2 linked regions of the Oligoflexus sp. genome follow. The protein of the gene in region 1 interacts with the protein of each later gene in a pairwise test. Links are inferred from orthologs where the notes say so. Each region holds a gene or a part of one and is shown in the gene's direction. Other genes may lie near its edges. The genes, in order: plsB and VFO10_RS07370.

The links.
Region 2: the proteins of plsB (region 1) and VFO10_RS07370 interact in binary tests that used the Escherichia coli proteins (3 or more experiments, as listed by UniProt). The link is inferred for Oligoflexus sp. from one-to-one orthologs.

The regions. Positions count from the first base shown.
Region 1 is NZ_DASTAT010000066.1:21,127-28,090, forward strand. What follows is about bases 1,807-4,958. They hold plsB (glycerol-3-phosphate 1-O-acyltransferase PlsB), read left to right. Parts: upstream 1,807-2,206; coding sequence 2,207-4,711; downstream 4,712-4,958. Other genes in these bases: panC (pantoate--beta-alanine ligase), read left to right, coding at 1,807-2,210; rsgA (ribosome small subunit-dependent GTPase A), read left to right, coding at 4,683-4,958. Also shown: VFO10_RS14185 (helix-turn-helix domain-containing protein), read left to right, coding at 1-945; more of panC, read left to right, coding at 1,386-1,806; more of rsgA, read left to right, coding at 4,959-5,885; VFO10_RS14205 (acyl-CoA dehydrogenase family protein), read left to right, coding at 5,878-6,964. UniProt on the Escherichia coli protein: Catalyzes the transfer of an acyl group from acyl-ACP to glycerol-3-phosphate (G3P) to form lysophosphatidic acid (LPA). This enzyme can utilize either acyl-CoA or acyl-ACP as the fatty acyl donor.
Region 2 is NZ_DASTAT010000034.1:55,856-62,578, reverse strand. The notes cover bases 1,689-4,599. They hold VFO10_RS07370 (acyl carrier protein), read left to right. Parts: upstream 1,689-2,978; coding sequence 2,979-3,221; downstream 3,222-4,599. Other genes in these bases: glyA (serine hydroxymethyltransferase), read left to right, coding at 3,751-4,599; rpiB (ribose 5-phosphate isomerase B), read left to right, coding at 3,278-3,727; VFO10_RS07375 (UDP-2,3-diacylglucosamine diphosphatase), read right to left, coding at 1,986-2,777; VFO10_RS07380 (erythromycin esterase family protein), read left to right, coding at 1,689-1,973. Also shown: VFO10_RS07390 (DUF4360 domain-containing protein), read left to right, coding at 1-139; VFO10_RS07385 (thiamine-binding protein), read left to right, coding at 327-623; more of VFO10_RS07380, read left to right, coding at 645-1,688; more of glyA, read left to right, coding at 4,600-5,004; transcriptional regulator NrdR, read left to right, coding at 5,009-5,500; VFO10_RS07350 (riboflavin synthase), read left to right, coding at 5,519-6,133; VFO10_RS07345 (hypothetical protein), read right to left, coding at 6,239-6,472. UniProt on the Escherichia coli protein: Carrier of the growing fatty acid chain in fatty acid biosynthesis.

The DNA.
Region 1 (6,964 bases):
TTTGGAGCCATGCTGCGCGCCGCCCGTGAACAGTCGGGCTTTACAATCGAACGAGCAGCGATGGCGACGCGGATTTCCCCGCCTTTTGTCGAAGCCCTGGAACAAGGGAATTTCGCCCAACTGCCCGGCGCCGTTTTCGGTCGCGGATTCATTCGGAACCTCTGCAAAGTCTATGGCGTGGATTCGGCAGAAATTCTTGCCGCTTTTGATCGCAGCATCAATCCACCCAGCCCCGGCAAAGGCAAGGACGTCATCAGCCCCAGCGTGCGGGATGAAAAACGTCATCAGCAGCTGAAAAAAGGCGTGCTCCTCATCCAGCCCAACGAATGGAAAGGCCGCATCAAGGCTTTGGCCCCGCATCATTATCTGCGCGCCAAACCCCTGATTCTTTTGGTGGCAGCCCTCGTGGTCGGTGCGATCATCATCAATCAGATCGATATCGCGACGCGTGATTCCGCCAGCGAATTGGCACAAACGCAAGAACGCAGCGAAACGCCAGCCGTTCCTGCAGCGACCGCTCCATCCGCTGATGTCACGCCAGCACCCGCCGCCGCTCCTGAAACCACGGCGGCCGTCTCGACTCCCGTGGCTCCGGCTGTAGCGGACAATACCCCCGCTCCTGCGGCCGCTCCGGCTCCCGCGGATCAAGAGGACACGCTGGAAGGCGGCACCCTTGTGCAATTAACGGTGAAAGAGCCCGTGACTGTGAAAATCACAAGAGATAACGACAAGCAAATCACCGGCCAATTGAAGCCTGACACTTATCGTTACCGCTTCAAAGACCAGCTGAAGTTTTATGTGGATGATTCGTCGGTCGTGGAAATCTATTTCAAAGGTCAGCGCGTCCCCACCTCGACCGTGAAGGGCGAACCCAAACGCATCACCTTCCAAAGCGCCGAGAGCGCGATTGCGAAAAAAGCAGTGCCCGGAACTTCACTGCGTTAATCACCGCGAATTTTTCAAAACACCAAGGGCTGCTCACGAGCGGCCCTTCGTTTTTTCTAGGAGCCCTTAAGTTTGTGAGGCTCTTTCCGAACAGTAAGGTATGAAGATTGATTCTTCATAGGACTGGGTGGGACGGAACCTGATGTGGGTTCCTACGGAGCAGATGGGGGTTCAGAGAACCCAAGTGCGGGCTCAGGAAGAGCCGAATTGCCAGGAGGGCAGTTTTCAGAGACTCCTCACCTATCATTCCTTCGCCAGTCCTTAATTCCTTCTTCGACTGCGTTTTCGCCCTATGCGGCGCCTTTCCCGATCGCCTCTCTTTATTGCCCTTATGCCTGCAAAAAGTGTAATACTACCTCCACTTTTTAAGTCCAAAGGGGAACCTGCGGCCGTCGTGGAGGGTATCCGTGCCAATCAGAACCATTATAGCGCCTGCTGATATGCGTCAATTGAGTCGAGAGTGGCGTGCCGCCGGAGAAAAAGTGGCCTTTGTGCCGACCATGGGGGCTCTGCATGACGGGCATTTGGCCCTGGTGAAGGAAGCGCAGAAAAAAGCCGAGCGCGTGGTCGTCAGCATCTTTGTGAACCCCATTCAATTCGGCCCCAAAGAGGACTTTGCGTCCTATCCAAGGATGCTACAGGCCGACAGCGAGAAACTCAGCAGTCTCGGCGTGAATGCGCTCTTTGCTCCGAATGCCGCAGACATGTATCCGGCCGGTTATGAAACCTACGTCTTCAACGAAAAGCGTTCGGATATCCTTTGTGGTCATTTCCGCCCAGGGCATTTCCAAGGTGTGCTCACGGTTGTATGCAAACTCTTTCATATCGTCGAGCCTGACTTCGCGCTCTTCGGAAAGAAGGATTATCAGCAGTTCACGCTTCTTAAAAAAATGGCCCAGGACCTTTGTTTCCCGATTGAAGTGATCGGCTGCCCGACTCTGCGTGATCCGGATGGACTCGCCATGAGCAGCCGCAATCTGCGTCTGACCCCCGAGGAAAGAGCGCTCGCTCCCGAACTGCATCGCGCGATGCAAATGGTGAATGAGGCGCTCAAGGGCGGCGAGACGCAAAGGAAGGTCCTGCTCGATATCTTTGCCGAACAGATGAAACATTTTCCCGCCTTCCGCGTGGAATATGCCGAGATCCGCGGCGCTTCGGACCTTGCTGATTTCAGCGAGGCGATTGATCGGCCTGCGGTTCTTCTGGTGGCCGCGCATCTGGGTTCGGTACGTTTGATTGATAACCTGGAGCTGTCCAGTCCATGAAAGAGCTGATTCGATTTTTTCATCTTATGCTGTCCTATCTTCTGCGGCCGGTTCTGCTCTGGGTCAACACCACAGCGCAGCCGGAAAACCTGAAGGAGCACCTGGATCTGACGGGCGGTCCGGTGATCTATGTTTTGCCGAAGCGTTCCATCATTGATTACCTTGTGCTGCTCACCACCTGCCGCAAATTCGGTCTGCCCGAGCCGGATCTGGGGCTCGACTTCAACCGGCATCGGCGTGCGGTCTGTCTCTTCCTGGAAAAGACGACGGCGATAAAACGGGTGAGGCGTCTGCGACCCAGCCAGGTGCTCCTGCACCTTGTGCGTCAGGTCCAGGAACAAACCGGCGAGAAGCCGCAGATTGTTCCGGTCTCACCCTTCTGGGGCAAGGATCCTGGGACGGAAGAACCGTCGATCTTCAAACTCATCTTCAATGATGACGAGGACGCCGGCTGGCTGCAGAAATTTTTCATCGTGATGGCTCAGGGCCGCAACAATAAACTTTATTTTGCCAAGCCCTTTCAGATCAATGAAATCCTGCAGAGCGAAGAGGATGTGAATAACGCCGCGCGCAAGATCCGAAGGATCCTGCGCATCCACTTCCGCCGCGTGCGCAATACGATTCTGGGTCAGAAACTTTACGTGCGTGAGCAGGTCATTTCCCGCGTCGTGGCCGGTAAACTCGTGCGCCAGGAGATCGAGAAGGAAGGCAAGGGACGACCGCAGCTCACCCGCAGCCTGGAAACCAGGGCGCGCGGCTATGCGCGGGAACTCTCCGCGGACCAGACCTATTCCATCGTGCGGGTCTTTGAACTCGTGCTCGGGAAACTCTGGAACAAGATTTTCTCGGGCGTCGATGCGGTGAACGTGGAAAACGTTACGCGTCTTGCGTCTCAGAATTATGAAATCGTCTATGTCCCCACGCACAGAAGCCACCTCGATTACCTGCTCGTGAACTATACCGTCTACAAAAGCGGGCTGCCGACGCCGCATACCGCGGCCGGCATCAACCTGAACTTTTTCCCGATGGGTTGGTTTCTGCGGCGCGCGGGCGCCTTCTTCATCCGGCGTTCCTTTCACGGCAATCGCCTTTACGCGGCCGTCGTGGAAGAGTACATGCATTACCTTCTGACCCAGGGTTATCCGATCTCCTTCTTCCCGGAAGGCGGACGGAGCCGCACAGGTCGGCTTTTGCCGCTTAAAACCGGGATGCTGTCCATGGTGGTGCGGAGTTATCTCAGGAACACCGAGCGGCCCATAGCCCTTGTTCCCGTGTTCCTGGCCTATGACAAGGTCATGGAGGTGAAGAGTTATCTCACCGAACTCGGTGGAGGGGCGAAGAAGAAGGAATCCATCCTTCAACTCCTGCAGGCCCGTAAGGTGCTCCAGCAGTTCTATGGGAAGGCCTATCTTTCCTATGGAGAGCCCATCATCCTTGAAAATTTCCTGGACCATAACTACATCGGCTGGCGTGAGGCCGACGAGGAAAGACCCGAATGGCTTTCCGGAGCCGTTCACGATCTGGCCCATCTCATTTCGCGCCGGATGAATGAAGCGGCCGTCATCGCCCCGATCGGGCTGATCGGGGTAGGTCTTCTGGCAGCCTGGCAGAAGGCTCTTCCCAAAGAGGAGCTGTTCATCTTCATGCAGCGCATGATCACTCTGCAAAGGCAGCTGCCCTATCATCCCAACGTGCGGCTCGTGAATGATGATGTGAACGCGATCTTCACCCTGGCCATGAAATTGAAAAGCATATCCCTTTTCCATCATGCGGCGGGAGATGTCGTGTTCGTGAATGATATTGATGGGGCTCTCATAAGCTACTATCGAAACAATATCATCCACCTCTTCGCTATTCCGTCGCTCATCGCGCGTTTCTTCCAAAGGGACGATACGATTGACGAGGATTCTCTGGTGCGCGCCTGTGCCGAGATTTATAGCGTTCTGCGCGAAGAGCTTTACTTGAGCTGGGAGGAGGACGCCATTGAAGGCGTCGTCAAACGCTATGCCGAGTCTATGGCCGCTGTGGGGCTTCTCTACAAGGTCGCGCCGCAGATCTATCACCGGCCGCCGGCGCAGTCGGATGATTTCGTGGCCCTCGACATCCTGTCCCAGGCGCTGGGACTTACCTTCGATCGCTTCATCATCACCGCCGTGCTTCTGGCCAAACACAGTCAGCGCGGGCTGGTGGATAGTGACGAATTTTTGCAGCAATGTCATCGCATGGCCCAGCGCCTTGCGATCCTGAGCGGGCTTAACAACCCCGAGATCGTCGAAAAAACTTTTATTCAAAAACATATCCAGCTCCTCAAACGCAAGGGTCTTCTGATCCAGGTGGACGAGAAGAAATTGCGGATTGATGAGCGCGTGGCGGTGATGGCGCAGAACTCCCAAAGACTCCTTTCGCCTGATGCCTTGCGCAGTATCGAGCGCATTTTCAGAACCACGCATGAGGACAAGGAAGAAGAGCAGCATGGCCAAATGGAAATACACGGGGAATGACGACGCGAGCGATCGTCTTCCCACGTACGATAAAATTCGTCGCGGTCGCGACAAACGAAAAAAGCACAAAGCCTCCGAAGCCGACTTCGAACAGCCCGAGGACAAATGGGATTTCGAAGCCCATCCCGAATGGTTCCCGGCCCGCGTGGTCGAGGTGCATAAGCGCTATGCGTTCGTCTCGCCGGAAAAGGATATCGGCGATGTCCAGACGCGTGACGTCTGGCTCGCAACGGTCGCGCGACGTTATCTGCAGAGCCGTCGCGGGGAACGCAACACGATCTGCGTCGGCGACCGCGTGCTCTGCCGCCCGACCGATGATCGCGATGTCGACCTGGGGACGGACATCCCCTGCTGTGTGATTGAAAATCTGTCCCCGCGGAAAAGCCGGATCGCACGTCGTGACCCGGCTGTGCCGGAGCGTGAGCATATTCTGGCCAGCAACGTCGACCAGCTGATGATCGTCGCCAGCTATAAAAATCCGCTGATCAAATGGGGCCTTATCGACCGTTATCTGATTCTGGCGGAAGAGCAGGAAATTCCGGCGATTATCGTTATGAACAAGGAAGATCTCCTGGCCGATGAAAGCGAAGAATTCCGCGAGGAATGCAAAAGAGAAGCGGAATATTTCCGTAAATTGGGGTACACCGTTTTCTCGCTCCAGGTTGAATTCCAGAACTTCCAGCATCCTTTGATCAAAGAGCTGCACAGTCAGCTGGAAGGCAAGGTCACCATCCTGAGCGGGCACTCCGGGGTCGGCAAGTCCTCGCTCGTGAATCTCTTTAAACCCGAGATCACGCAGGAAGTGGAAGAGAACTCGGATATTTTTTACAAGGGTCGACACACGACAACTTACGCCAGCATGATCAAGCTCGGCCGCGGCGGTTATGTGATCGATACACCCGGTATTCGCAGCTTTGTCTTGAGTGAACGAAACGCCATCGATCTGAGTCACGGTTTCGTGGAAATGCGGGCCCTGATGAATCAATGCAAATTCCGTGAATGCCGGCATATTGATGAGCCGGACTGTGCGGTGGTAAGGGCTGTGGCCGCTGGTGATATCAGCGAGCGCCGTTATAAATCGTATAAAGGCATACTCTTGGGGGATACGGGTCGCGAGGGTCGGATCCGTGATCAAATAACTGGGAAGGATAAGGAAGAGGAAGGCGATGAGTAGCGAACACCATTCCATGAGTTACGATTACAGCGAGAATGAAGAGCTGACTCTTTTGCGGCAAACCGTCCGCAGCTTCGCGGAAAAGGAAATTGCCCCGCGCGCGCATCAGCTCGATGAAAAAGAGGAATTTTCCTATGAGCTGACCGAAAAAATGGGTGAGCTGGGACTCTTTGGAACCGTGATTCCCACCGAATACGGCGGCCAGGGCATGGATTACGTCCAGTACGTGGTGGCGGTCGAGGAACTGGCGCGGGTCGACGGTTCGCACGCGGCGACCATCGCCGCTCACAATAGCCTTGGCGTGGCCCCCCTTTACTATTACGGAACGGAAGAGCAGAAGCGAAAATATATCCCGAGCCTCTGTACAGGCAAAGGCATGTGGGCCTTTGGTTTGACCGAGCCTGAAGCCGGCAGTGACGCGCAGTCGAGCAAGACCCGCGCGGTTTACGACGCCTCCCGGGACGAGTGGGTCATCAATGGCTCCAAAATCTGGATTACGAACAGCGCAGCGAAGACCACCGAAGGCATCACAGTCCAGGCTGTGACCGGCCAGAAGGCCGATGGTCGGGCGGAACTCAGCTGCTTCATCGTGCCCTCCAATGCCCCTGGCCTTACACGCAAGACGATGCATGGTAAAATGATGTGGCGTGCCTCGAACACCGGCGAGCTTTACTTCGACGACGTCCGCGTGCCGAATTCGGCGATGCTGGGACAGAAGGGGCAGGGCTTCAAGATCATGATGGAGACCCTCGATAATGGGCGTCTTTCCATCGGTGCCATGGGCCTTGGACTTGCCAAAGGCGCTTTGGATATGACCGTCAAGTATGCGAAGGAACGCAAGACCTTCGGTGTGGCCATTGCCAAACATCAGGCCGTGGCCTTTAAACTGGCGGAAATGGCGACCCGCATCGAAGCGGCTGAAGGCCTTCTCTACAAAGCCGCCTGGCTGAAGCAGAAGGGTAAAGCCTTCCAAAAGCATGCCGCCATGGCTAAACTTTATTGTTCAGAAGTCGCTGAGTATTGCGCGCGTGAAGGTCAGCAGACGTTCGGTGGATACGGCCTGATGAAGGAATATCCGA
Region 2 (6,723 bases), on another replicon or contig:
AGGTGATGCATGGAAACCCTGCGGTGCTGATCGCAGTCTGACCGTGAACGGCGCGATCCGCGTCACGGGCCCACGCGAGCAGGAATCCACAGCCCAGTGGCAGATCCTCGGTCTGCGTCTGAAATCGCGCGCCTGCTGAATGCATAAGGTCCGGGCTGAAAAACCCGGGCCTTTTTCCTGCGTAAATCCCCCCTGTTTCGCAGCGGCCGGATTTTTGCTTTCCTTTCCATGGATTCTCTTTTTAAGCAGCAGTGTCTTTAATTTACGTAGGCAAAAAGATTCGATGAGCCACCAAATTGAGACACGCAGTGATAGGAGCTATGGAAATGATTGTACAATTCAGCGTCAATCCCATGGATAGCGAACACATCAGTGAAGACATCAACAGAATCACCGCCTACCTCGATAAGATCGGACTCGATTACGAGGTCGGGCCCATAGGAACCAGCATCCAGGGGGATTGGGATACGATCATGCCGGTGATTCAAAGATGCCACCAGATGATCGTGCGGGACCATGCCCGCGTCCTTACCACCATTACCATTGATGACCATAAATACAAGGAACACAGCCTCGAAACAGCCATGTCATCGGTCGCGGAGCCTGTCAGCATTTCTCTTTAAAATTTGGGAAGGGGAAATACCATGGAAACCGAACCCATTGTATCCAAGGATCTGCTTTCACAGCTGCAGGCCCTTTGCATGCCCATAAAAAAAGAACAGGATCTGGCTCCTCTGCATGAACGCATCGGTCAAGCCAAAATCGTGCTGCTGGGCGAAGCGTCGCATGGCACGTCCGAATACTATCAATGGCGAACGGCCATCACCCGCAGGCTGGTCGAGGAAAAGAAGTTTTCCTTTATCGCCGTGGAAGGGGACTGGCCGGATTGCTTTATCATCAACCAATATGTGAAAGGCCGTTTGGATGCGACCCAATCCGCACGCCGCGTTCTTTCCAACTTTCGCCGCTGGCCGACCTGGATGTGGGCGAATGAAGAGATGATCGACCTTGTCGAATGGCTGAAGCTCCATAATGATCAGCAGCCCGAACGCTCCAAGGTCGGCTTCTACGGCCTTGATGTTTATAGTCTTTGGGAGTCGCTGTCGACCCTTACGCAGCAGCTCAAAAAGTATGATCCGGAGTCCTTGGGCATGGTCGAGCAGGTCTTTCACTGCTTCAACGGCTATCAGGGCAATGCCCATGAATACGCGCGCGCCACCTACTTTAAGGAGGCGACCTGTGAAAAGCATGTGCATGGACTCTTGGAGCATCTGAAGACGCGGAAGATGATCTTCGATCGACATGCGGAAGCCCATCTGCAGGCCGAGCAGAACGCAAGGGTTTTGAAGAATGCCGAGGCTTATTATCGCAGCATGGTGCGCGGCGGCCCCATGTCCTGGAATATTCGGGATTTCCATATGGTGGAAACGCTCGATGAGCTCATGAAGCACCACGAGCATCACGGCAACGTAGCCAAGGGCATCGTCTGGGAGCATAACACGCACATCGGCGATGCGCGCTTCACCGACATGCTGGAAAGCGGAGAAATGAATGTCGGCCAGCTGGTGCGCGAACGCTATGGGGAAGAGAACGTGGTGCTGGTCGGTTTTTCCGGTTACCAGGGATCGGTCATCGCCTCGCGCCGCTGGGAAGCGCCGATGCAGGTCATGCCCTGTCCCCAGGTCCGTGAAGGCAGCTGGGAGGAAGTCCTGCACCGGGTCGGCCCGGATAACAAACTGCTGATTTTCGCGCCGCATTTTGCCAGTGATGAAATGCTGGAGGATCGGGGACATCGCGCCATCGGCGTGGTGTATCATCCGGAGGGCGAGCATCGCGGCAACTATGTGCCGACCATCCTACCCAGGCGTTATGATGCTTTGATTTACCTTGATCAAACGCACGCCCTGCATCCTTTGCATCTGAAACCCCTGCATGATGGTGATATGGCCGAAACCTATCCCTCCGCCATGTAGCGATCTCAACCCTTATTTTCCTGGCAAAAGCTTGCGGACCAAAGGTTCCGCAGGCTGCCAGGCCTTGTCCCCTTCGGCGTTAAAATAATAACGATAGAAAGCGCCGTCCCTGAACGCCAAAACATTGGGACGATCCCAGCTTTCGACGCTGAAGAGTCCACCTTTGCGCTGATCGCGACGCGGTTCGGCATAAGGCACATGAAAATGCCCGAAGATGCCGAAGTCGCCTGACCCGGCTTCCAGCCAGGCATCCACCGCACCCAGGATCTTCTCATGTTCGATCTCTCGATACTGATCCTGGGCCCGCGACACCTCGGAACTTTTCGTCGCCAGCCTATCCATCCAGGCCCCTGGCAAAAGCCGCGCAATGCCAGTCACAACTGGTGATTTCACCAGCTGACGAAAGGCTCGGTACATATTGTGTGAATAAATCAGGTCACCATGAGCCATTTGGACTGTGTGGCCGCTTTTCAAACGAATTGTATGCGTCCCTTCGGAAATCACCTGAACGCCCTTCCAGGGCAGAGATGCCAGTTTGAACTCGTGATTGCCTTCGAGGTAGATGACCTGGGTACCGGATTCCACAAGCTTTTCCAGCGCCTTGCCAATAGCGCTGAATTTTTTTTGAAAATAGGGATGCGATCCCAGGCAGAAGTCAAAGATGTCACCCATCAGCACGAGGTACTCGACCTCACTCCGGCTGGCGCCTTCCAGAAGATTGAGGAGCAGCCGGCTGCGGTCATCCTCCGCGTGATTCAAGTGAATGTCCGATACCACCAGCAAAGGCGCTGTCCACAGTGACAAAGCAAAGTCCCCCGTTCGGTTAGTCAAGCAATCTGCACAAGATAGCGGGAAAGTCCTGGGCCCTCAAGAGGGCCTTGTCAGGCACCTCCTTCATGGGTTTCACCTTTCACAGATGGGCCAACTATTCCCTTGCATTCCCCTAGACTTTCTGGTTCCTTAGATGAACATAAGGCAAGTATATGCCAAATTGGAGGATAGCCCATGTCGCTCGACATCGAAAGTCAATTGAAGAAAATCGTTGTGAATCAACTCGGCGTTGAAGAAGCCGCTGTCATCAGCAAAGCTAAATTCATCGAAGACCTGGGCGCGGATTCACTGGACATCGTTGAGCTGGTCATGGCGATGGAAGAAGCTTTCGGCATCGATATCCCTGATGAAGAAGCTGAAAGCATCCGCACGGTCGAAGACGCTGTTGGCTACATCAAGAAAGCCAAAGAAGTTTAATTCCGTCCTCCTTTCCCATCGTACTCTCGCAGCAAATGCATCGGAAGGCGTAGACTATGAGCGAACGCATCGGCATTGCCTCTGACCATGGAGGTCGGGTACTCAAGGAAAAGGTGAGCCAGTATCTCCGTTCTCTCGGGCACGAAGTCGTCGACTTTGGAGTTCCCGTGAACGACGCGGATTCGGTCGACTATCCGGATTATGCCCAGACTCTCGCGAAAGAAGTGAGCCAGGGCCAACTTCCCCGCGGCATCCTGATTTGCGGAACAGGCATCGGGATGTCGATCGCCGCGAATAAAGTTCCTGGCATCCGGGCCGCTCTGGTCTGGGATGAATTCACCGCACGCATGTCGCGTCAGCACAACGACGCCAATATCCTTTGCCTCGGCGAACGTGTTTTGAATCACGACCGAGCCCTTGACTATCTCCACATCTGGATCAAATCAGAGTTTGAAGGCAAACGCCACCAAACCCGACTCGATAAAATTCGCGCCCTCGAACGTTGAGGGTCCACACAAGGACGGCCCCCATGAAACCCTGGTCTTCACTGCAAAGCCACGATCCGGAAATCTACGGTCTCATTGAAGCGGAATTCAAACGTCAGGAAGAAGGTCTGGAGCTGATCGCTTCGGAAAACTTCGCGTCCGCCGAGGTGATCGCCACCATGGGCAGCATTCTCACCAATAAGTACGCGGAAGGCCTGCCCGGCAAACGCTATTATGGTGGCTGCGAAATCGTCGACCAGATTGAAACGCTGGCCATCGAACGCGCGAAAAAACTTTTCGGCGCTTCCTTCGCCAACGTTCAACCGCACTCCGGTGCGCAGGCGAACGCAGCTGTGTTCCTGGCTCTTCTGCAGCCGGGCGACAAAATCCTCGGCATGGATCTTTCGCACGGGGGTCACCTGACTCACGGTTCGAAGGTCAACTTCTCCGGCAGTATCTATGAGTCGCACTTTTACGGCGTCGATCCTGAAACCGAGCGCCTGAATTACGATATGATCGCGGCCAAGGCCAAGGAAGTGAAGCCCAAGATGATCATAGCCGGCGCCAGCGCCTATGCGCGGATGATCGACTTCGGCCTGTTCCGTGAGATCGCCGATTCGGTGGGCGCCTATCTTTTCGTGGATATGGCTCACATCGCCGGCCTCGTCGCCGCGGGCGAACATCCCAGCCCTGTGCCCTATGCGCATGTGGTGACGACCACAACGCATAAGACGCTGCGGGGACCACGCGGTGGCCTGATCCTTTGGAATGATGAGACGCTGAACTTCAACAAGGCTGTTTTCCCCGGCATCCAGGGCGGTCCTTTGGAGCATGTGATCGCCGCGAAAGCGGTCAGCTTCATGGAAGCCCTCAAGCCTTCGTTCAAAGAGTATCAGAAAAATATTCGCACCAACGCCAAAACCCTTGCCGACGCCCTTGTCAGCAAAGGTTTCAAACTCGTTTCCGGCGGTACCGACAATCACCTGATGCTGCTTGATTTCTCGAAGACCGAGCTCAGCGGCAAGAATATGGAAGACGCCCTCGGCAAGGTCCATATCACAGTGAATAAGAACACGGTGCCGAACGAAAACAGAAGCCCCTTCGTGACCAGCGGCGTGCGCATGGGAACCCCGGCGCTGACATCCCGCGGCATGGGTCCTTCTGAAATGCAGCAGATCGCTGGCTGGGTGCGCGAAACCTTCGATAACTTCAAAGATGAAGCCAAACTGCAGGCGATCGGCGCTGAAGTCGTGAAACTCAGCAAGCGCTTCCCGCTTTATCCCCAATGGAAAGGCTGAAACTTTGAAGTGCCCCAAGTGCGATTACCTGGATACGAAGGTACTGGAGAGCCGCGTAAGCGTTGACGGCCGCAGTATCCGGCGTCGTCGTGCGTGTTTGAAATGCCATCATCGTTTCACCACCTATGAAAAGGAGGAGGAGCTGATCCTCCAGGTGAAAAAGAAGGATGGCAGCTTCGATGAATTCAGTCGGGAAAAAATCATCCGCGCAATCACCATGGCCTGTCGCAAGCGGCAGATTTCGATGGACCAAATCGAAGCCATGGTGACCGCGATTGAAGCCCAGCTGCGTTCCGAGGGCGACCGCGTGATTCAAAGCAGCAAGATCGGTGACCTCGTGATGAAAAAACTTCGTCAGACCGATCATGTGGCTTATGTACGCTTTGCTTCCATCTACAAGGATTTCAAGGATCCTGAGGAATTCGTGCGCGAACTGCGCGGCCTCAAGACCAATCGGGAAACCCCGACTCCGGGGAACAATCCTCCGACCACTTAACTGCGAAAAGGAAGAGCCATGTTTACCGGACTCGTCGAACAGGTGGGACGCATCCAGAGTATCGAGGAACGGGACGGTTACAAGGTTCTCACGCTGACGATACTCGGGGCGGATGTCTACGCGGAAAAGCTCGGCGACAGCATTGCGGTCAACGGCTGCTGCCTGACCGTCACCCGCCGTTCGGAAACCACGATGTCCTTTGATGCGAGTCACGAGACGCTGGCCAGGACCAGTCTCGGGCAGCTTCGCAATGGTTCTCTCGTCAATCTGGAACGCGCTCTCAAGGCCGGTGATCGCCTCGGCGGTCATATGGTGGCCGGACATGTCGATGCCGTGGCCACGGTTCGTTCGATTGATCAGCTTCCCGGGGGCTGGAATATCTGGGTGACTTTAGGCAAGGACCTGGCGCGCTATGTGATTCCCAAGGGCTCAATCGCCCTGGATGGCATCAGTCTGACGATCAATGAGGTGAAGGATGAGGCCCAGGCCTCTCATGTGCGGCTGACCCTGATTCCGGCCACGATCGAGGGCACCAACGTCCAGACCTGGACGCCCGGCGGTATCATCAACGTCGAGGTTGATATGGTCGGCAAATATCTGGAACGCATGGCGCTACCGCATTTTTCGAAGTGAAGCGTCCCGGCAGACAAAAGAAGAAGGCCTGTTGTTTGACCAACAGGCCTTCTCTTGTTTCAGGCCAGCCCCGAAAGGTGGCCTGACAAAAGTCCCCAATAATAATTAGGGAGCTTTAGGAGCTTCTGCAGCAGGAGCTGTTTCAGCTGGAGCTGCTTCAGCAGCAGGAGCAGCTTTGTCAGCGGCTTGGGTAGCAGCAGCTTCTTTTTTTGCTTTCTTGGCTTTTTTCGCGTCTTTCTTAGCATGCTCTTCAGTTTTGGTCTTGGCAGCTTCTTCAGTTGCCATAGCAGGAGCAGCCAAACCAAGAACAACGGCGATCATAGCGACTTTCTTCAACATACTTGCCTCTCTCATTCTCAAAAGCTTTTGTTATAACTTTCTGAAAAATGTTCGATGACATTTCCCAGACCAACATAATCTCGTGTTGCTGACGAGTTCGCCACGAAAGAAATGCGTATAAAATTTTTTTTATACCAAGTTTGACGGAGTTTCTCTGGACATCTGCTCTTGAATGGAGAGATGCTTGAACTTTTATACCTTAATATTTTAACAGCAAGCTCCGGGATTTTTCCAAATACCAATTTGCTGTT